DNA from 3 places in the Streptomyces sp. NBC_01551 genome. Region 1 is predicted to be linked to each of the others. Evidence: riboswitches for the same ligand, from Rfam matches in the RefSeq annotation. Region 1 holds a riboswitch; each other region holds the start of a gene.

The links. A riboswitch is a leader RNA that binds a small molecule or an ion and turns the genes downstream of it on or off. The one in region 1 is predicted to bind cyclic di-AMP.
Region 2: linked by a shared signal. The riboswitch ahead of OG982_RS25585 (LysM peptidoglycan-binding domain-containing M23 family metallopeptidase) and the one ahead of OG982_RS11005 (transglycosylase family protein) in region 1 are both predicted to bind cyclic di-AMP.
Region 3: linked by a shared signal. The riboswitch ahead of OG982_RS23240 (M23 family metallopeptidase) and the one ahead of OG982_RS11005 (transglycosylase family protein) in region 1 are both predicted to bind cyclic di-AMP.

The regions. Positions count from the first base shown of each region.
Region 1 covers NZ_JAPEPX010000001.1:2,458,062-2,465,467, forward strand. The annotation lists gene OG982_RS10980 (NAD(P)/FAD-dependent oxidoreductase) at 1-626, opposite strand, end outside; gene OG982_RS10985 (Ppx/GppA phosphatase family protein) at 1,116-2,069, opposite strand; gene OG982_RS10990 (DUF501 domain-containing protein) at 2,066-2,626, opposite strand; gene OG982_RS10995 (septum formation initiator family protein) at 2,672-3,160, opposite strand; gene eno (phosphopyruvate hydratase) at 3,262-4,548, opposite strand; gene OG982_RS11005 (transglycosylase family protein) at 4,822-5,577, opposite strand; cyclic di-AMP (ydaO/yuaA leader) riboswitch at 5,580-5,746, opposite strand; gene OG982_RS11010 (transglycosylase family protein) at 6,023-7,066, opposite strand; gene OG982_RS11015 (cytochrome P450) at 7,169-7,406, opposite strand, start outside.
Region 2 covers NZ_JAPEPX010000001.1:5,670,862-5,678,267, reverse strand. The annotation lists gene OG982_RS25610 (roadblock/LC7 domain-containing protein) at 1-65, opposite strand, end outside; gene OG982_RS25605 (ATP-binding protein) at 101-1,795, opposite strand; gene OG982_RS25600 (GNAT family N-acetyltransferase) at 2,186-2,641, shown strand; gene OG982_RS25595 (MBL fold metallo-hydrolase) at 2,755-3,954, opposite strand; gene OG982_RS25590 (SGNH/GDSL hydrolase family protein) at 4,211-4,996, opposite strand; gene OG982_RS25585 (LysM peptidoglycan-binding domain-containing M23 family metallopeptidase) at 5,163-6,158, opposite strand; cyclic di-AMP (ydaO/yuaA leader) riboswitch at 6,160-6,368, opposite strand; gene OG982_RS25580 (tyrosine-protein phosphatase) at 6,647-7,406, shown strand, end outside.
Region 3 covers NZ_JAPEPX010000001.1:5,123,477-5,130,882, reverse strand. The annotation lists gene OG982_RS23250 (HPr family phosphocarrier protein) at 1-195, shown strand, start outside; gene OG982_RS23245 (GntR family transcriptional regulator) at 421-1,086, opposite strand; gene OG982_RS23240 (M23 family metallopeptidase) at 1,270-2,067, opposite strand; cyclic di-AMP (ydaO/yuaA leader) riboswitch at 2,080-2,239, opposite strand; gene OG982_RS23235 (pitrilysin family protein) at 2,436-3,803, opposite strand; gene OG982_RS23230 (pitrilysin family protein) at 3,824-5,188, opposite strand; gene OG982_RS23225 (DNA topoisomerase (ATP-hydrolyzing) subunit A) at 5,452-7,406, shown strand, end outside.

The DNA.
Region 1 (7,406 bases):
GCGTCCACCAGGATGAAGCGCATGTCCTCGCGCTTGATCGTGGTGTAGTACTTCGCGGCGTCGCGGGCCATGTCCTCGACCTCGCCGATCGTCTCGGCACCGGCGAAGCCGCCGCCGACGAAGACGAAGGTCAGGGCCTTGCGGCGGACGTTCTCGTCCGTCGTGGACTCGGCCTTGTCGAGCTGCTCGAGTACGTGGTTGCGCAGGCCGATGCCCTCTTCGACGCCCTTCATGCCGATGCCCTGCTCGGCGAGGCCGGGGATCGGGAAGGTGCGGGAGACGGCGCCGAGCGCGATCACCAGGTAGTCGAAGGGCAGCTCGTACGCCTCGCCGACGAGCGGCGTGACGACGGCGACCTTGCGGTCCTGGTCGATGGTCGTGACCCGGCCGGTGAGAACCTCAGCCTTGGGCAGCACGCGTCGCAGCGGGACGACGACGTGCCGAGGCGAGATGCTGCCTGCGGCCACTTCGGGGAGGAAAGGCTGGTAGGTCATGTACGAGCGCGGGTCGACGACCGTGACGGTCGCCTCGCCGTAGCGCATCTTCTTCATGATGCGCTTGGCTGCGTACAGGCCTACGTACCCACCTCCTACAACGAGGATCCTGGGACGCTCCGTGGTGCTCATGCAACGAGTATCCAGCACCCTCAGGGGTGATGCTCGTGAGCCCCTTCACAAGGAGTGGGAACACCTCTGCTACACTCCGCCGCCCACGTGACCGAGGTCATGGCGCGAAACGGGAACCAACGTGTAACGGGAGTCGTTGTGCACCCGTCCTGAACTGGCCACACGGGCTGAAAGCGGAGTAGACCACCGGGTTCGTGGATACCTACCGACGCGACCCGGCGACCTCCCCGATTCGCACGAACGCTCGCACAAATGGGGCCCGATGACCCCGGGAAGACCCCGAAGCACCCCTCGGGTGACCCGCCAGGCGTCTTTTCCTTGTGAAGAACTTCACGAACCTTCTTTGCCCGACGCCACCTAAGACCCCCGTAAAGGCCCTCCCGAACCCCCGGAAACAGCGGAACGCCGGATTCCGGCCGCCCTCCCCATCGATTCCCAGGCCCCCGCCGCCCTGACCCTGCGGGGTCTCCCACAGGGCCGGGGCACGGGTCACGCGGGATCGAGGACGCAGCTCCAGGCGATGCCGTCGAGGATGTCGTGCTCCGAGACCACGACCTCCGAGGCGCCGAGGCGCTCCATGACGGCCAGCAGGACCAGCGCGCCCGCGCCGATGACGTCCACCCGGCCCGGGTGCATCACCGGGATCGCCGCGCGTTCGGCGTGCGTCGCCGTCAGCATGCGCTCGCTGACCTCGCGGACCCGCTCGTAAGGGATCCGGGCGTGGTGGATCGCCGACGAGTCGTACTCCGGAAGGCCGAGGGCGATGCCGGCCACCGTGGTCACCGAGCCGGCCAGGCCCACCAGGGTGCGGGCCTCGCCCAGCGGGACCGTCTCGGCCGCCAGGTCCAGCGCGGCCTCGATGTCGGCCCGTATGGCGGCGATCTGCTCCGGCGTCGGCGGGTCCGTGACGACCCCGTCGACCACCAGGTGGCGTTCGGTCATCCGCACGCAGCCCACGTCGACCGAGCGGGCGGCCCGCACGTGCTCCTCGCCGACCACGAACTCGGTCGAGCCGCCGCCGATGTCCACGACCAGGAACGGCCGTTCGAGGTGGTCCAGCCCGGTGAGCTCGCGCGTGGCGCCGGTGAAGGAGAACTCCGCCTCCTGGTCGCCGGTGATCACCTCGGGCTCGACGCCCAGGATGTCCAGCACGCCCCGGACGAACTCGTCGCGGTTCTCGGCGTCGCGCGAGGCCGAGGTGGCCACGAAGCGCACCCGCTCCGCGCCCAGTTCCTTGATGACGGCCGCGTACTCACGGCAGGCGGCGAAGGTGCGCTCCAGCGCCTCCGGAGCCAGCCGGCCGGTCTTGTCCACGCCCTGGCCCAGGCGGACGATCGTCATCCGCCGGTCCAGCTCGACCAGCATGCCCGTGGCGGGGTCGCAGTCCGCGACGAGCAGGCGGATGGAGTTCGTACCGCAGTCGATGCCGGCGACCCGGGTCACGCCCGCTCCCCCGCCTGCTCCGCCGTCTGCTCCGCCTTCTGCGCGCACGGGGTGACGCAGGCGCCCTTGGCCCACCACTGCGGCAGCATCGCGAGGGCCTCGTCGCCGAACGGGTTCACGCCCGGACCGGCGGCCAGCGAGTGGCCGACCAGCACGTGCAGGCACTTCACCCGGTCCGGCATGCCGCCGGCGCTCGGGAAGCCCTGGAGCACCTCGATGGCGTCGCGGCGCCGGATGTAGTCCTCGTGCGCGGCCTGGTAGGCGGCGGCGAGCTCCGGGTCCTCGGCGAGCCGGGCCTGCATCTCCTTCATCACGCCGTTGGCCTCCAGCGTGCCGATGGCGGAGGCCGCGCGCGGGCAGGTCAGGTAGTACAGCGTCGGGAAGGGCGTGCCGTCGGGCAGCCGCGGGGCGGTCTCGACGACGTCCGGCTGACCGCAGGGGCAGCGGTGCGCGATGGCGCGGAGCCCGCGCGGCGGGCGGCCGAGCTGCTGCTCGAACGCCTCGATGTCCGCGTCGGTCGGCTCGGTCCGGTCGGTCTGGGGCGGGGGCGTCTGCATGCCTGGAGGAAGTCTCTTCGTTCTCGTGGATGGGTGCGGTACTCGTCAGTCGCCGGGGCGGTCGGCCTTGTCGACGCCGTCCCAGACGTTCGAGTACCAGGGGCGGTCGGAAGCGGCCTGTCCGGTACGGTGCCGCTCCGCGGCCTCGGCCCCGGGGTCCTTCATGATGTAGCCGATCTCTCCCGGCCGCAGGAAGTGCAGGTGCTTGCGCGCCTGCTGCTCCGCGTAGGCCGGGTCCTGCCAGCGGGCCTTCTCGTCCCGGAGTTCCTCCAGGCGCCGGCGCGCGTCGTCGGCGGCCCGCTGCTGCTCCGCGATCTCCGAACGCTGGGACACGTACTGGCGCATCGGATACGCGAGGGCGACGACCAGCGTACAGAGGACGAGCACGAGCAGCGCGGCCCGGCCGGTGAGCCGGCTGCGGCGGACCTGGCGGCGCGACTGCGACCGGTAGACGTGTGCGGCGGTCCGCTCGCCGAGCTGCTTGAGCCTCGTCGCGGTCGAGAAGGTGGAGAACCGGTCCCGGTTCCCGGCCATTGGTCCCGCCTCCCCTCTGTACGCACTACGCACTACGTCCCCGCACACGGTACGGGACCGAGTGCGGGGACGTAGGGAGGCTTGCGCCCCTAAAGGACGGTTCAGCCCTTGAAGCGCGGGAAGGCGGAGCGACCCGCGTACACCGCGGCGTCGTCGAGGATCTCCTCGATGCGCAGCAGCTGGTTGTACTTGGCGACGCGGTCCGAGCGGGCCGGGGCGCCGGTCTTGATCTGGCCGCAGTTCACGGCGACGGCGAGGTCGGCGATGGTGACGTCCTCGGTCTCACCGGAGCGGTGGGACATCATGCACTTGAAGCCGTTGCGCTGGGCCATCTCGACGGCGTCGAGGGTCTCGGTCAGCGAACCGATCTGGTTCACCTTCACGAGCAGGGCGTTCGCGGAGCCCTCCTCGATACCGCGGGCCAGACGCTCCGGGTTGGTGACGAACAGGTCGTCACCGACGATCTGGACCTTGGTGCCGAGGCGGTCGGTGATGGTCTTCCAGCCGGCCCAGTCGTCCTCGAACAGCGGGTCCTCGATGGAGACCAGCGGGTACGCCTCGACGAGCTCGGCGTAGTAGTCGGTCATCTCGGCGGCCGAGCGGGACTGGCCCTCGAACTCGTACTTGCCGTCCTTGTAGAACTCGGACGCGGCGACGTCGAGCGCGAGCGCGATGTCCTTGCCCGGGGTGTAGCCGGCCTGCTTGATGGCCTCGACGATGAGGTCGAGCGCGGCGCGGTTGGACTCCAGGTTCGGGGCGAAGCCGCCCTCGTCACCGAGACCGGTGGAGAGGCCCTTGGTGTGCAGGACCTTCTTGAGGGTGTGGTAGACCTCGGCACCCCAGCGCAGCGCCTCGGAGAAGGACTCCGCGCCGATCGGGGCGATCATGAACTCCTGGATGTCCACGTTGGAGTCGGCGTGCGACCCACCGTTGAGGATGTTCATCATCGGAACGGGCAGCAGGTGCGCGTTCGGGCCGCCGAGGTAGCGGAAGAGCGGGAGGTCCGAGGCCTCGGACGCGGCGTGCGCGACGGCGAGGGACACGCCGAGGATGGCGTTGGCGCCGAGCGAGCCCTTGTTGTCGGTGGCGTCGAGGTCGAACATGGCCTGGTCGATCAGGCGCTGCTCGGTCGCGTCGTAGCCGACGAGCTCCGGGCCGATCTGCTCGATGACGGCCAGGACGGCCTTCTCGACACCCTTGCCGAAGTAACGGTTGGGGTCACCGTCACGGAGCTCGATGGCCTCGAATGCACCGGTGGAGGCGCCGGACGGTACTGCAGCACGGCCGGTGCTGCCATCGTCGAGGCCCACCTCGACCTCGACCGTGGGGTTGCCTCGGGAGTCCAGGATTTCCCGGGCTACGACGACGTCGATGGACGGCACGAGCATCTCCTTCTGGGATGTGACGCTGGGTGTGCGGTGGCGTGTCAGGCCGTGGGATGGCCTTGCCGCCTAGAGCCTAACCGGATCCGGGGACTCGGCCGCCCGACCGCCCGGGTCCTGGGACGAAAAAGGGTCCGAATACCCGTCTTCCGGGACATACGGATCTTGATCATTCGGCCCGACCGGCACAAACGGCACCGCCCGGCGCGTAGGGGAAGACGCGCCGGGCGGTGGGGATCCCGTGTGTTGCTGACCCTCTGTCGGTGGTTACCGAGAGATTCAGCTGAGCTTCAGCTTCTGACCCGGGAAGATCAGGTCGGCGTCCGAGACGATGTCCTTGTTCAGCTCGAAGAGCTGCTGCCAGCCGCCCTTGACGCCGTTCGCCTCGGCGATGGTGCCCAGGGTGTCGCCCGGCTTGACCTCGTAGGAGCCGTTGCCGGTCTTCGGGGCGCTGGTCGTCGGCGCGGCGGGCTTCGGCGCGGCAGGCTTCGGCGCGGCAGGCTTCGGCGCGGGCTTGGACGGAGCCGGGGCCTGGGCGCGCTCGGAGCGGGTGACCGGGGCCTCGGAGCGCTTGGTCTCCTTCTTCGGCTCGGCCTTCTGCTGCTTCTTCGCCTCGGGCTTCGCCTTCGGCTTGGGGGCCTCGGCGGCGCCGCCCTTGTACGAGGAGGTGGACAGGCCCTTGCCGCAGACCGGCCAGGCGCCCTTGCCCTGGCCCTTGAGGACCTTCTCGGCGATGGCTATCTGCTGCGACTTGGAGGCCTTGTTCGCGGTCGCGGCGTACGCCTTGCCGCCGTAGCCGGCCCACGTGGAGGCCGAGAACTGCAGGCCGCCGTAGTAGCCGTTGCCCGTGTTGATGGACCAGTTGCCGCCCGACTCGCACGCGGCGACGCGGTCCCACTCGGAGGCGGTGGCGGCGGAGGCGGAGCCCGCGGCCATCAGGGGCGCCGCGACGGCCACGCCGGCGACACCGGCGAGCGTGACGATGCGGACGGCCTTGGAACCGCGGCGGTGCTTGCCCTTGCCGGAAAGCAGCATGGAGTTCTCCTCACCGACGCCTACGAGGTGAGCTGTCGGGTTCGGGCGAGTGAGTGCCCGGCCACACGTGGCGTGTGGCTTAACCCCTAGCCGTTCCTGACCGTCTCTCAACGGCCCCTCCCGGCGCCTACCTTGGTTCCCCCGCTCCTGCCTTCGGCGCTTGACGCGACGACTGTTCTCTCCGGCCGCCGGCAGGATTCGGCGATGCGGTCGAAGAGGCCCGCGGTGGCGAGCGATTCAGAAGGTAGACAGGTCTCCCCCCGATGTTCAACGAGGAACATCGGGGGTAGACGACCCCTACTTGCGCTCTCCGCAAGGACGTTTGCGCAGGTGAGGGCGGGGTTTGCGGAACGCTACCGGCGTGACACGCCAGTTGAACGGAAGAGACGCATGTCTCACTTACGGATATCCGACATTCAGGCCATTCCGGATGTCCGAAGTGCCCCTATTTCTTAGCTAGATCCAGGTTCTGGCCCGGCTTGATCAGATCCGCGTTCCCGCCGATGACCTGCTCATTGGCCTGGTAGAGCGCGTTCCAGCCGCCCTTGACGCCCTTGGCATCCGCGATGGCGGCCAGGCTGTCGCCCGCCTTGACGGTGTACGTGGGGTCCGACGCGGCGTCAGGCGCGCTGGCCGTCTCGACCGCGGGCGCCCCGCGGTGCTTTCCAGCACTCTCGCCCGCGGCGCCGGCCGCGCCGGACGGGCTCGGAGAGGCGCTGGGGCCGGTGGTGGCGCCCGGGGTCCCCGGGGCGGCCGGGTTGCCCGGCGTGCCGCTCGGGGAGGTCGGGGCCGTCGGCGAGGACGGGTCGACCGGAGTCGTGGGCGAGGTGGGGTCGGTCGACGGACCGCCCGGCGTCGTGGGGCTCGTCGGCGTCGTCGGGGTCGTGGACGGCAGGTCCGGCTCGGGCATGACGGGCAGTCCGAGCGAGGGGCCCTGCGGCAGGTCGGGCAGTCCGGTGGGCGAGCCGGACAGGCCGGGCTTCGGCGTCGGGGCGCCGTAGTCCCTGGCGGGCGTGTTGCCCTGCACCGGCACCTTGGCGTCCGGGCGGGACGGGCTCGGGGCGACCGGGCCGGGTGCGTCGGCGTTGCCCGGGTTGACGTCCGCCGACGGGCCGTCCTTGGTCAGACCCGCCGGGCTGGCGCACGTCGACCACGCCTCGGGGCCCTGGGAGGCCAGCACCCGCTCGGCGACGGCGATCTGCTGCGAGCGGCTCGCGAGGTCGGCGCGCTCGGCGTAGGACAGCCCGCCCGCGTTCTTCCACTCCTCCTGGCTGAACTGGAGTCCGCCGTAGGCGCCGGTGCCGGCGTTGGCGCTCCAGCTGCCACCGCTCTCGCATTCCGCAACCTTGTCCCAGGTGGCGGCGTCAGCGGCGCTCGCGTTGGTTGCCGCGAGCAGCGGCAGCGCCAACGCGGAGCCTGTGACTCCGGCGGTGACGACTATGGCGGGCACCTGGCGGGGGCGTCTGTGGCGGCCGTTCCCGGAACGCATGAGCTGCACCTTTCGCATAACGGCGGGGTAACGGCAGAACCTAGCCGCGTTAGCACGATCGTGACAACTCCGGTCGGAAACTGACTTCGGGTCAAGCGCTCCTCAGTCGTTTCGGGGTGTGAAGCGCACCGGAAGAGTGCGCAGGCCACGCATGATCAACCCACCGCGCCAGCGCAGCTCTTGGGCCGGCACGGCGAGTTCCAGGTCGGGAAGACGCGTCAGCAAAGTCGCGAGCGCGGTCTGCCCCTCCAGTCGTGCCAGCGGAGCACCCAGGCAGTAGTGGATCCCGTGCCCGTAGCCGAGGTGCTGGTTGTCGGTGCGGGAGAGGTCGAGGGTGTCC
Region 2 (7,406 bases), 3.2 Mb from region 1:
AGGCCGCTGAGCAGCCAGTCGAGATCCGAGAGCCGGCTGGTCGTGGTCGCCACATCGCCGCCCATGAGGGTGCGCTCCTTGCTGGGGTGAGAGGTCATGGTCATGCCTGGTTCTCCGACTGGGCGAGGCCGAAGCCCCGCTGGAAGGCGGCCATGAGGCCGGGGTCGTGCACCGGTGGCTCGGGGTCCGCCGTCCGGCGCGGGGCGGGGGTGTCGCGCAGCTGTGGCGCGAGGTGCTCCTGGGCGCGGCGCTTGGGCAGCGGCGGCCGGTCGCCTTCCGCGGGGGAAGCGGACGGCCCGGGCATCGCGCCCGCGGACCCCAGGTCCAGCCCCGTGGGCTCCGCGAGCACGTCGCCTCGGCTGCCCGTGCGCGGAACGGACTCCGCCCAGGCCGGAGCCGGTGGCCCGGCTCCGGGCCCCGGCACCGGCACCGGCACCGGGCCGGACGGGTACCCCGGGCCCGGGTCGGACGGGTACCCCGGGCCCGCCGGCTCCCGCCGCGGCGGGGTCACCCGTACCGGCTCCAGCGGCGGGGCGTCGAGAGGCTCACCGGCGGTCCACGAGGTGGCCCGCGACCCACCGAGCACGTCGGCGGCGCTCGGCGCCTCCGCGCCCAGCAGGTCCTGCGGCAGTACCAGCACGGCGAGCACCCCGCCGTAGATGTTGGACTTGAGCTCGACGGCGATCCCGTGCCGCCTGGCCAGCGCCGAGACGACGAACAGGCCGATCCGCCCGTCGGCCAGCAGGTGCCGGACGTCGAACCGGTCGGGGTCCCCGAGCAGGGCGTTCATCCGGTGCTGTTCCGCGGCGGGCATGCCCAGCCCCCGGTCCTCCACCTCGACGGCGATCCCGGCGGTGACCCGCTCGGCGCGCAGCACCACATCGGTGTCGGGGGCGGAGAAGACCGTGGCGTTCTCGACGAGTTCGGCCAGCAGGTGCACCACGTCGGCGACGGCGTGGCCGCGCACGGTGCCGCCCGCTGGGGGCACCACCTTGACCCTCGTGTACTGCTCGACCTCCGCGACCGAGGAGCGGAGCACCTCGCTGAGGTCGATGGGCCGGGTCCACTGGCGCCGGGACGCGGCGCCGCCGAGCACGGCGAGGTTCTCGGCGTGGCGGCGGATCCGGGTGGCGAGGTGATCGACGTGGAAGAGCTCCTTGAGCAGGTCCGGGTCCTCGACCGTGTCCTCCAGGTCGTCGAGCAGCGAGATCTCGCGGTGGACGAGGGACTGGAGCCGGCGCGCGAGGTTGACGAAGACCTCGACCTTGCGGTCGCTGTCGGACGGCGCGACCGGGGCGGCGAGCCGGACGAGGGTGGTGTGCGCCTGTTCGCGGGCGCCGCGCAGCTCCTGCGCGAGGAGCCAGAACTCGTCCACCGCCGAGGGGTCGCCGTCCGGCCGGGACGCGCCCCCGCGCACCGGGCGGGCCGGCGTCTCCCCGTGCTCCAGCCGCTCGGCGGCCGTCCGCAGTTCCTGGCGGCCGCGCACGCTGGAGCGGCGCAGCGCCTCGCAGCGGTCGCGGACGGCCTTGGCGGAGCGCTGGGCGCCGAGCAGGGCGGCGGCGAGCGCGCCGACGACGAGCAGGGCGCAGCCGGTGAGGACGGGCCACAGCCGGGCGTCGCGCTCCCCCGCGCCGCCGCCGAGCTGGAGGGTGAAGATCACGGCGGCCGCGCCGCTGAGCCCGGCGGCGAGCGTGGGCAGTACGGCGGCGCGGACCAGCTGGGGACGTATCTGCCGCCCGGGACCGGTGACGGCGTGTCTCGACGGGGCGTGGCGGGCGGTGCGGAGTCCGGACATCTGGGGTCCTCGGTACGTGGGTCCCGGATCCCGGGGCTCTCGCGGCGGTGGCCGGTGAGCGTTTCCCGGGTCCGGTGTTGATCACCGGATACCCACGCTAGACCGCACGATCCCGCCCCGGACGCCCAGTTGGGGAACTTGGCGGGGGTGCTTCCCGCTCCCGATGGAGCGCTCGTACGGCAGCCCGAATGCGCCGGGAGCGCGTACGCCCCGGCGCGGCGGGATCGCGCCGGTCAGCCCGCGCACGGCGGGCCGGGCAGGGGGCAAGTGTCCGCGACGGCGTCCGGGAGAGCCGCGTTTCGACACCGCGGCACTCAGCCCCCGCACGGGGATCGAGCATGATCGGTTTCCGGCACACCCCTCGCTGTCCGACCACGGGAGTTCCCTCACATGTCCCAGATCCAGGTACGCGCGCTCCGGCCCGAAGACTTCGCCCAGTGGCGCGCGCTGTTCCGCGGCTACGCCGATTTCTACAAGGTGGAGCAGAGCGAGGAAGCCGCCCGGACGGTGTGGGACTGGCTCAACGACCCCGGCCACGAGGAGAACGCCCTCGTCGCCGAGGACGCCGACGGCCATCTGATCGGCCTCGCGCACTACCGTCCGTACGCCCGGCCGCTGTTCGCGGCGGTCGGCTGCTACCTCGACGACCTGTTCGTGGCCCCAGGCAGCCGCGGCTCCGGCGCCGCCGACCTGCTGCTCGCCCGGCTGCGCGAGATCGCGGCCGAGCGCGGCTGGAGCGTCGTCCGCTGGATCACCGCCGACGACAACCACCGGGCGCGCTCCAAGTACGACCAGGTCGCGACGCGCACGATGTGGGTCACCTACGACATGGCCCCCGGGCACTGACCAACCCGGGCGGCCCGGGGCACGCCGGAGCCCGGGACAGCCGGGCCCCGGCAAACGCCGGGGCCCGGGTTCCGGACGGTGCCGGGACCCGGGCCCTGAAGGGCGAGGCCGTGCTACGAACCCACCGACTCGGGTTCCTCCTGCGCCACGGCCGGCGGGCGCTCGGCGGCGGCCGACCGGGGCTGCCCGGCGGGCGCGGGCGAGCCGCCCGCCACGAAGGGCCGCCACCAGGGCGCCGCGGGCGCGTCGGCCGAGCCCGGCTCGAAAGGCTGGCCCGGCAGCGGCAGCGCGATGGCCGCGCCCGCGCCCTCGGCCGCGGCGACCGTGCCCTCGCCGGGCTCGTCCCACGGGTGCGGGGCCAGGTTGAAGGTGCCCCAGTGGATCGGCAGCATCGTGCCGTGCGGCATGTCGCCCTGGAGGTCGAGGTGGGCCCGCATGCCCTCCTCCGGTGTCATGTGGATGTCGGGCCAGTACTCCGAGTACGCGCCGATCTGGATCATCGTGGCGTCGAACGGGCCGTGCGCCGCGCCGATCTCCTTGAATCCGGGGAAGTAGCCGGTGTCCCCGCTGTGGAAGATCCGGTGCGAGTCGCCCGTGACCACCCAGGAGGCCCACAGGGTGAACTGCTGGTTGCGCAGACCGCGCCCGCAGAAGTGCCGGGCCGGGGTGGCCGTCAGGGACAGCCCGGCGACCTCGGTGCTCTCGTTCCAGTCCAGCTCGCGCAGCCGGTCGGGCGAGACGCCCCAGCGCTCCAGGTGCGCGCCGACGCCCAGCGGGACCGCGAAGACCGTGTCCGTACCGGCCAGGGCCTTGATCGTCGGGAGGTCGAGGTGGTCGTAGTGGTCGTGGGAGATCACCACGACGTCGACCGTGCCCAGGGAAGCCAGCGGCACCGGCACGGGGTGCAGGCGCTTGGGGCCGGCGAAGGGGAAGGGGGAGCAGCGCTCGCCCCACACCGGGTCGAACAGCACGCGGCGCCCGTCGATCTCCGCCAGCACGCTGGAGTGCCCCATCCAGGTCAGGCGCAGCCCGCTGACCGGCGGCTTCGCCAGCTCGGCGAGGGTCGTCGGGTAGACCGGGATCGGCGCGCCGGGGTTGCGCCGGACCCGCTGCTCCTTGTGGAAGTAGATCTTGGCGAACTCCGCCATGGAGCCGGAGGGCCGGGTGCGGGCGCCGATGGGGTTCTGGAAGACGCCGTCGGCGAAGTTCGGCGAGCGGCGGATCCGCTCCATCCGCGCGCCGGACGGGTCCGCGCCGAAGGCTTCGGGCCGCAGGGCGCGCAGTCGCGGACGCAGGGGACGGGAGCCGGTCAAGGCGCCTCCAGGAAGGCTCGGGGCAGGACGGGTCATACAGGCTACGACGTTCCAACGCGCACCGGACCCGAAGGATTCCGCGCCCGGTCCCCGCGCCCCGCCCGCGGGAAGGCCCCGGCCCGCCCACGCCAAGGCCCCGGCGGGCTCGCTCCACGGCTCGGCCTGCCCGCGCCACGACCCCCGCCCGCCCGCACGGCCTGCCCGCGCCACCGCGCCCGGCCGCCCTCGCCGGTGTCCCGCCCCGACCGCGCCCGTCCTACAGCGGCAGCAGGTCGGGCCGCTTGGCCTCGACGTGGTCCCCGGAGGACTCCCCTCGCAACCGCCTGCCGATCCACGGCACCAGGTACTCGCGGGCCCACTGGATGTTGTCCCGGGTCACGTCCACCGATCCGCGCGGCCGCAGCGGCGGCCACGGCTGGTCGGGGTCGGCGGGCACCTCCAGGCCGAGCACCTGCGCGGCGCGCAGCGCGACCCGCGTGTGGCCCTCGGGCGAGAGGTGCAGCCGGTCGGCGTCCCAGGCCCGCCGGTCCTGTACGGACTTCAGCGACCAGAGGTCGAGCACCGGGCAGTCGTACCGGTCGGCGATGGCGCGCACGTGCGCGCTGTACGTGGCCACCTTGCCCCGGATGTGCTTGAGGACCGGCACGCCCCGGGTGTCGAAGCCGGTGGTGATCATGACCTGCCCGACGGCGCCGGCGAGGTCGGCGACGGCCGCCTCGAACCGCTCCGCGACGTCGTCCGGGTCGCTGCCGGGCCGGATGATGTCGTTGCCGCCCGCGCAGAAGGTCACCAGGTCGGGCGCGAGTTCCTTGGCCCGCGGCACCTGCTCCTCCACGATCTGGTCCAGGAGCCGCCCCCGCACGGCCAGGTTGGCGTACCGGAAGGTGTGCTCTTCCCGCTGATCGGCCAGGAGTACGGCCAGCCGGTCCGCCCAGCCGAGAAAACTGTCCCCGGGTCCCGGGTCCCCCACGCCCTCGGTGAAGCTGTCCCCGATCGCCGCGTACGAGCCGATGGTCTTGAGTGTCGTCGTCGTCGCTGCCACGAGAACACATCCTTCACCCCGGCACGTGACCTACGCCACCGTAGGCAGGGGTTGACGGACCGTGATCTATACCACCCGGTCGGATCGGAATAACGGCGTGAGGCCGGGACCCCCCTCGGGCCCCGGCCTCACGTGTCGGTCGTACCTCGTCCGGCGGCGGCTGCCGTCAGATGCTCACGCCCTTGGTGCGGAGGTAGGCGAGCGGGTCGATGTCCGAGCCGTAGGACGGCCCGGTGCGGATCTCGAAGTGCAGGTGCGGGCCGGTCGAGTTGCCGGTCGAACCGGAGAGGCCGATGGTCTGGCCGGGGGTCACGCTCTGGCCGGTCGAGACCGACAGCTGCGAGAGGTGGCCGTACTGGGAGTACTTGCCGTCCGCGTGCCGGATGACGACCTCGTTGCCGTACGAGCCGGCCCAGCCGGCGGAGACGACGGTGCCCGCGCCGACGGCCCGGACGGTGGTGCCGGAGCTCGCGATGAAGTCCACACCGGTGTGATAGCCGGAGGACCACATGGCGCCGGCCGTCTTGTACTGGGTGGAGATGCCGCCGCCGACGGGGGCCACGAAGGCGGCCGTCTTGCCGGTGGCGGTGGAGGAGCCCGCGTCCTGCTGCTTGGCGGGTGCGGCGGCGGCCGTCTTCGCCTTGGCCTTCGGGGCCGGGGCGGACCGCTCGGCCGGCTTCTCGGCGGACCGGTCGGCCGACCGCTGCGTCGGCTGCTGCGCGCGCTTCGGGGCCGGGGCGGACTGCGCCGGGGCCTCGGCCGCCGCGCCCTTCGCGCCCAGGGTCAGCTTCAGACCCGGGTGGATCAGGGAGGGGTTGGCGCCGACGGCCTCGCGGTTGTCCTCGTAGAGCCGCTCCCAGCCACCCTCCAGGTGGCGCTCCGCGGCGATCTTCGAGAGGTAGTCGCCCGGCACGACCGTGTACACGGCCGGCGCGGCCTGCGTTGCCTGCGGGGCAGCGGCCTGCACCTGCGGGGCGGCGGCCCGCACCTGCGGCGCCGAGGCCGGAGCGGCGGCGGGGGCGGCGGTCTGGCCGCCGGCCGCGGAGGCGCCGGTCGCACCCAGCAACGGCAGCGCGAGGGCCGCGCCACCGGTGCCCGCCACGGCGAAACCGCGCGAAATCGAACGGGACTTGGGACGGCGGTGCTTACCCTTTGCGGGCATGGCATTTCCTCTCCGTCGCCTGCGAGGTGAGCTGTCGGATTCGGACTGGAGATGTCCGGCCGTACATGAACAGCACATGTACGGCTTCACCCCAAGCCGTCCCGGACAGAGATCCGGAACAGCGGCTTACCTGGTTCCCCCGCTCCTGCCGCGCGCGCTGATAGTCGGGTGCGGTTCCCGGGCGGCGGCAGGATTCGGCGGTCCACCCGGATCGATCGCGAAGGTAATCCAGCCGCGCCACGCGGAACAAGCCACGAATTCCCTGACGCATTCGCAGGTATGAGGGATCAACGGAATTCCCGTCACCCTCCGTCCATTCCGGACCCTCAACAACCGCCCTGGCAAGGCAATTCGACTTCGGCGATCAGGCACTCACGGTCACCGTATGATCTGGCTCACGGGGACGGACCCGATCTCGCCTCCGGATATGGCAAGTTGGCGCCAAACAGTGTAATTCGGACACCCCACGACGATGCGGAGGAGTTCCCGTGACCCAGCAGATACCCCAGGCCCCGTACATGGAGCCGGAACTGTCCGGAGTGCGCAATTTCCGTGACGTCGGCGGGATGCCGACCGCGGACGGACGGAGGGTCAGGTCGGGACGACTATTCCGAAGCGGACATCTGGCACATGCCACCGAAACCGATGCAGACTTCCTCGCGTCGCTCGGCCTGCACACCGTCTTCGACTTCCGCAACGGCGCCGACCGGGCCCTCGACGGCCTCGACGTGGAGCTCCCCGGCGTCCGGAACGTCAACATCCCGCTGTCGGACCCGGCGGACGGCAGCGAGTTCTGGAAGCTGGTCCGCGAGGGCGACCTCGCCCAGCTCCGCGGCATCCTGGGCGACGGCAAGGGCGTGACCCGGATGACCGACGCGTACCGCGCCATCATCACGGGACGCACCGCCGAGCACAGCCGGGTCCTGCACGCCCTCGCCGAGGACAGCGTCCCGGCCCTGATGCACTGCGCGGCCGGCAAGGACCGGGCCGGCCTGTCGATCGCGGTCACGCTGCTCGCGCTCGGCGTGGAGCGCGACGCCATCGTGGCGGACTACCTGGAGTCCAACGCGCCGCACCGCCGCTACCGGATGCGCCGCGGCGGGGAGCCCGCAGGGGCCCGCTCCCCCGAGGTGGCAGAGCTCCTCGCGCCCCTCTTCGACGCCCGCGCCGAGTACCTGACGGCGGCCTTCGACACCATCGAGACGACCTGGGGCGGAGTGGAGCCCTACCTGGCGGAGGGCCTCGGGC
Region 3 (7,406 bases), 2.7 Mb from region 1:
GGCGTCCCGGTGACCATCGCGAAGGCCGGCGGCGACCCCGTCAACGCCGCTTCCATGCTGGCGGTTCTGGGCCTGGGCGCCCAGGGCGGCGAGGAGATCGTCCTCGCTTCCGACGCCGAGGGCGCGGAGGCCGCTCTGGACCGCCTCGCGAAGCTGGTCGCCGAGGGCCTCGAGGAGCTCCCGGAGACCGTCTGACCCTTCGGGTTCGACCCTCGCGTCCGCGCGAACGAGCCGTGGCCCCCGGAATACCGGGGACCACGGCTCACGCGTTTTCGGACACCGGGAGCGAGGCGCACAAACGGGGATTCCGGGCGCCACCGCGAATTCCGATAGTCCGGGCAGCGAAAACCGGCCCGAATCGAGCCACCCCACGGATATCCGGGGACGCCGCGAATATCCGTCCTTTGTATACGGGCATTGTTAATGCGAGCCGCTCGACATGTTTACGGCAGGTTGCGAAGTCCTCACCCTGATCCGGTGCGCGCCCGCCGCCCGGTCCGCGTGGATCGCGGTCAGCGTCCGCGCCCGCTCGGCGTCGCCCCGGGCCACCGCGTCCACGATCGCGCCGTGCTCCGCCCAGGAGTCCACGGGGCGCGCCGGGGCCTCCACCGAGTACATCCAGGCGATCTTGTGCCGCATCTGCGTCAGCAGCGCGATCAGCCCGGGGCTGCCGGAGGCCTGGGCGAGCGTCTCGTGGAACCAGCCGCCCAGGGCCCGCAGATCCTCCCCCTGGCCCCTCCTGGCCCGCTCCTGACCCAGCCTGACCAGCCCGCGCAGCACCTTGAGGTGGGCCTCGCTGCGCCGGCGGGCGGCCCGGGCGGCCGCGAGGGGCTCCAGCAGCATCCGTACCTCCAGGAGGTCCGCGGCCTCCTGCTCGGTCGGCTCGGCCACACAGGCGCCCGCGTGTCTGCGGGTGGTGACGAACCCCTCGGACTCCAGGGTGCGCAGCGCCTCGCGGACGGGGACGCGGGAGACTCCGTACCGCCGGGCCAGCACCTCCTCGGTCAGTCTGCCGCCCGGCCCGAAGACCCCGGAGACGATGTCGTCGCGGATCGCTGTGCATACCGCGTGCGCGGGAATACGCAAGACCGGACCTCCGCTTAATTCCGACTACCGACCATCAACCGACGACTTCCGTACGGCGACTCTATTGCAACACACGATAATTTCCGAGGACGGCCGGATATTCGAAATGTTTGCCACACGAAGAAGACCCCGGCTCGGTGAGCCGGGGTCTTCTTCGAAGCGGTGCGGAGCGCGTCGGACGGGTCAGACGTTGACGCCGTGCGAGCGCAGGTACGAGACCGGGTCGATGTCCGAGCCGTACTGGGCGCCGGTGCGGGCCTCGAAGTGCAGGTGCGGGCCACTGGAGTTGCCGGTGGAGCCCGACAGGCCGATCTGCTGGCCCGGGGTGACCTGCTGGCCGACGGAGACGCTCAGCGAGGACATGTGGCCGTACTGGGTGTAGGTGCCGTCGTTGTGCTTGATGACGACGTTGTTGCCGTACGCGCCGCCGTAGCCGGCCTCGACGACGGTGCCCGCGCCCACCGCGTGCACCGAGGTGCCGGAGGCCGCGTGGAAGTCGATGCCGGTGTGGCTGCCGGAGGACCACATGCCGCCACCCGCGTGGTACTGGGTGCTGACGTACGAGCCGTCCACCGGGGCGACGAAGGTGTTGAGGCGCTTGCGCTCCTCCTCGCGGGCCGCGCGCTCGGCGGCGTCGCGCTCGGCCTTCGCCTTGGCCTCGGCAACGCGCTTGGCCTCTGCGGCCTGCTGCTTGGCGTCGGCCTCGGCCTGCGCCTTGGCGGCGGCGGCCTCGGCGGCGCGCTGCTGGGAGTCGGCCTGGGCCTCGATCTCGCCCGGGAGCTCGTCCGCGACGACGACGGCGTTGAGGCCGGTGTCCTCCATGGACGGGGCGCTGTTGCCGTCCGCGGCGAACGCGGGGGCTGCGATGGAGCCGACGACACCGGTGGTGGCGAGGGCTGCGATGCCGGCGTAGCCGGCGGTCTTGCGGCTCAGACGGCTGGAACCACGGTGCTTGCCGGCGGCACGACTGCCAAACGCCATGAAGGGGTTGATCCTTTCCTTCCCTCTCGCCTACCGGGTTAGCTGACGGGTTCGGAGCAGGAAGGTCTCCTACGGGCCCCCTCTTGCGAGGCGGTCCGATTCACCCCAGGGACGCATGTGGGTCCCCGGCTCCCCAGGCTCGCGCCTGACGGGGACTCGGCGATCGCTGTCCGGTGCCGCGGATTGCGGCGGGCACAACTGACGAACAGCACGCCTGACGCTAGGCGGATCATCAGTCAATCGCCAAACAGACTCGCGCTTTTGTTGCGTACGCCACACCGCATACACGCAACCTCACCGCTAAACAGACATAAGGGGCTCCGGCAGACAAGCCGCCGGAGCCCCTTCGGAAACGTGTCCGGATCCGCCTAGTTGCCGACCACCGTGACGTCACCGATCCCGAGGGCACGCACCGGTTCCTCGATCGCCGCGGCGTCGCCCACCAGGACCGTGACCAGCCGGTCCACCGGGAACGCCTTCACGACCGCCGAAGTCGCCTCCACCGTGCCGGTTTCGGCGAGCTGCGCGTACAGCCGCGCCTGGTAGTCGTCCGGCAGCTCCTGCTCGACCTGGTCGGCGAGGGTGCCCGCGACGGAGGCCGCGGTCTCGAACTTCAGCGGGGCGACGCCCACCAAGTTCTGCACCGCCACGTCCCGTTCGGCATCGGTCAGACCGCCCTCGGCGAGGGTGCGGAGCACCTTCCAGAGGTCCTCCAGCGCCGGGCCGGTGTTGGGGGTGTCCACCGAGCCGCTGATGGCGAGCATCGAGGCGCCCTTGCCGTCGGCCGTGGAGCGCAGCACCTGGCCGAAGGCGCGCACGCCGTACGTGTACCCCTTCTCCTCGCGCAGCACCTTGTCCAGACGGGAGGTCAGGGTGCCGCCGAGGCAGTACGTCCCGAGCACCTGGGCCGCCCAGAGGCGGTCGTGCCGGTCGGCGCCGATGCGGCCGATCAGCAGCTGCGTCTGGACCGCGCCGGGCCGGTCCACGATGACCACGCGGCCGGTGTCGTCGGCGGTGACCGGCGGGACCGGCAGCGGCTCGGCGAAGTCGCCGGTCCAGGTGCCCAGGGTGTCCGCGAGGACGGCGTCGAGGTCGATGCCGGTCAGGTCGCCGACGACCACCGCCGTGGCGGTGGCGGGGCGTACGTGGGCCTCGTAGAAGGCGCGTACGGCCGCGGAGTCGATGCGGGCGACCGTGTCCTGCGTGCCCTGGCGCGGGCGGGAGATCCGCAGGGCGGCCGGGAACAGCTCCTTGGAGAGCTGCTTGGCGGCGCGGCGCTGCGGGTTGGCCAGCTCGTGCGGGATCTCGTCGAGCCGGTTGCGCACCAGCCGGTCCACCTCGCTGTCGGCGAAGGCCGGCGCGCGCAGCGCTTCGGCGAGCAGGCCGAGGGCCTTGGCCAACCGGGAGGCCGGCACCTCCAGCGAGACCCGGATGCCCGGGTGGTCGGCGTGCGCGTCGAGGGTGGCGCCGCAGCGCTCCAGCTCGGCCGCGAACTCCTCGGCGGAGTGCTTGTCGGTGCCCTCGGACAGGGCGCGGGCCATGATGGTGGCCACGCCGTCCAGGCCCTCGGGCTCGGCGTCCAGCGGGGCCGCGAGGTTGATCTCGACGGCGATGACCTGCTGCCCGGGGCGGTGGCAGCGCAGCAGCGTCAGCCCGTTGGGCAACGCGCCGCGCTCGGGCGCCGGGAAGGCCCAGGGACGGGCCTCGCCGGCCTCCGGGCGCGGGTGGAAGGTCATCGTGACGGCTGCGGTGTCGCTCACTGCTCCGCCCCCTCGTTCTCGGCGTGCTCGGTCTCGTCGGTGTTCGCGTCGGCGGCGTCCGCGGCCGGGAGCGGCTCGTACACCAGCACCGCGCGGTTGTCCGGGCGCAGTCGGGCCGCGGCCACGGCCTGGACCTCCTCGGCGGTGACGTCGAGGACCCGCTTGACGGCGGTCAGGGCCAGCTGCGGGTCGCCGAACAGCACCGCGAAGCGGCACAGTTCGTCGGCGCGGCCGGCGACCGTGCTGAGCCGGTCGAGCCACTCCCGCTCCAGCTGCGCCTGGGCGCGCTCCATCTCCTCGGCCGTCGGGCCCTCGGCGGCGAACCGCGCGAGCTCCTCGTCGACGGCCGCCTCGATGGCGGGGATCTCGACGCCGCTGGAGGTCTTGACGTCCAGCCAGCCCAGCGACGGCGCCCCGGCCAGGCGGAGCATGCCGAAGCCGGCGGCGACGGCCGTCTGGTCGCGGCGTACCAGCCGGTTGTGCAGCAGCGAGGACTCCCCGCCGCCCAGGATGGTCAGCGCCACGTCGGCGGCGTCGCACTCGCGGGTGCCGTCGTGCGGGAGCCGGTAGGCGGCCATCAGCGCACGCGCCGGGACCTCCTCGACGATCTCCTCGCGCAGCTGCTGCCCCATGACCTCGGGCAGCGAGCCGTCGCGGGGCGGCTGCTTGCCGTCGTGCGAGGGGATCGAGCCGAAGTACTTCTCGATCCACGCCAGCGTCTGCTCGGGGTCGATGTCGCCGACGACCGACAGCACCGCGTTGTTGGGCGCGTAGTACGTCCGGAAGAAATTGCGCGCGTCTTCCAGCGAGGCCGCGTCCAGGTCGGCCATCGAGCCGATCGGGGTGTGGTGGTACGGGTGGCCCTCGGGGTACGCGAGGGCGGTCAGCTTCTCGAACGCCGTGCCGTACGGCACGTTGTCGTAGCGCTGGCGGCGCTCGTTCTTGACGACGTCGCGCTGGTTCTCCATCGACTCGTCGTCGAGGGCGGCGAGGAGCGAGCCCATCCGGTCCGCCTCCAGCCAGAGCGCGAGCTCCAGCTGGTGGGCGGGCATGGTCTCGAAATAGTTGGTGCGCTCGAAGCTCGTGGTGCCGTTCAGCGAACCGCCGGCACCCTGGACGAGCTCGAAGTGCCCGTTGCCCGGTACGCTCGCCGAGCCCTGGAACATCAGGTGCTCGAAGAGGTGAGCCAGGCCGGTTCGCCCCTTGACTTCGTGGCGCGAGCCGACGTCGTACCAGAGGCAGACCGCGGCAACCGGGGTCAGGTGGTCCTCGGAGAGCACCACGCGCAGGCCGTTGGCCAGCCGGTGCTCGGTCGCTGTCAGGCCGCCGGAGCCGGCCTGGGCTGTGGCCGTGTGACCCATGGGCATGTGGTCCCTTCGATCGCAATGCAGAGATTTGTGTCAGACCTGCCACTGTATGCAAGCGCGCCGACGCCCGTAGAAGTTCCCGGCTCAGTTCCCCCCGGGACTCCGTCCGGGGGTGACCCCCAGGGTCGGAGTCGGCGTTGTCGGTGCCTCGGGACACAATGGTCCGCGTCAACCGACTCGGACCCCGTCAACAACACCAGCCAGACCCAGCCAGACCCCCAGCACACCATCTTTCTTGGTTAAGGAGCCGCGCAGCGATGGCCCGCCGCAGCACGAAGACCCCGCCGCCGGAGGATTTCGAGGAGAAGATCCTCGACATCGACGTCGTCGACGAAATGCAGGGCTCCTTCCTCGAGTACGCGTACTCGGTGATCTACTCCCGCGCCCTGCCCGACGCCCGGGACGGCATGAAGCCGGTGCACCGCCGCATCGTCTACCAGATGAACGAGATGGGCCTGCGCCCCGACCGCGGGTACGTGAAGTGCGCCCGCGTCGTCGGCGAGGTGATGGGCAAGCTGCACCCGCACGGTGACGCGTCGATCTACGACGCCCTCGTGCGCATGGCCCAGCCGTTCTCGATGCGGCTGCCGCTGGTCGACGGCCACGGCAACTTCGGTTCCCTCGGCAACGACGACCCGCCGGCCGCCATGCGTTACACCGAGTGCAAGATGGCCGACGCCACGTCGCTGATGACGGAGTCGATCGACGAGGACACGGTCGATTTCACCGCCAACTACGACGGCCAGGAGCGGGAGCCGGTGGCCCTGCCCGCCGCGTACCCGAACCTGCTGGTCAACGGCGCCTCCGGCATCGCGGTCGGCATGGCCACCAACATGCCCCCGCACAACCTGGGCGAGGTCATCGCGGCCGCCCGGCACCTGATCCGGTACCCGCAGGCGGACCTGGAGGCGCTGATGCGCTTCGTGCCGGGTCCGGACCTGCCCACGGGCGGCCGGATCGTCGGTCTCTCGGGGATCAAGGACGCCTACGAGAACGGCCGCGGCACCTTCAAGATCCGCGCGACGGTGGCGGTCGAGACGGTGACGGCGCGCCGCAAGGGCCTGGTCGTCACCGAACTGCCCTTCACGGTCGGCCCCGAGAAGGTCATCGCGAAGATCAAGGACCTGGTCGGCTCGAAGAAGCTCCAGGGCATCGCGGACGTCAAGGACCTCACCGACCGCTCGCACGGCCTGCGTCTGGTCATCGAGATCAAGAACGGCTTCCACCCGGAGGCCGTGCTGGAGCAGCTCTACAAGCTGACGCCGATGGAGGAGTCCTTCGGCATCAACAACGTCGCGCTGGTCGACGGACAGCCGCTGACGCTCGGCCTCAAGGAGCTGCTGGAGGTCTACCTAGACCACCGCTTCGAGGTCGTGCGCCGCCGCAGCGAGTTCCGCCGCACCAAGCGCCGTGACCGGCTGCACCTGGTCGAGGGCCTGCTCGTGGCCCTGCTGGACATCGACGAGGTCATCCGCCTCATCCGGGACAGCGACAACTCCGCGCAGGCCAAGGAGCGGCTGATCGAGCGCTTCTCGCTGAGCGAGATCCAGACCCAGTACATCCTGGACACCCCGCTGCGCCGGCTCACCCGCTTCGACCGGATCGAGCTGGAGTCCGAGCGCGACCGGCTGAACGGCGAGATCGACGAGCTGACCGGGATCCTGGAGTCCGACAGCGAGCTGCGCAAGCTGGTCTCCGCGGAACTGGCGGCGGTCGCGAAGAAGTTCGGCACCGAGCGGCGTACGGTCCTGCTGGAGTCGGCGGGGACGGCGGTCGCGGCGGTTCCGCTGGAGGTCGCGGACACCCCCTGCCGGGTGCTGCTGTCGTCGACGGGTCTGCTGGCGCGCACCGCGAACGGCGATCCGCTGCCGGAGGAGGAGGGCGGCGCCCGCGCGAAGCACGACTTGATCGCCTCGCAGGTCGCGGCGACGGCCCGGGCGGACGTCGGCGTGGTCACCTCGTACGGGCGGCTGCTGCGGCTCCCGGTCATCGACCTGCCGCAGCTGCCGGACACCCACGCCGCGCCGAACCTGGCCGGCGGCGCCCCCGTCTCGGAGTTCCTGTCCGGGCTGGAGGCGGACGAGAAGGTGATCTGCCTGACCTCGCTGGACGAGTCCTCGCAGGGCCTGGCGCTGGGCACCGAACAGGGCGTGGTCAAGCGCGTCGTGCCGGACTATCCGGCGAACAAGGACGAGCTGGAGGTCATCACCCT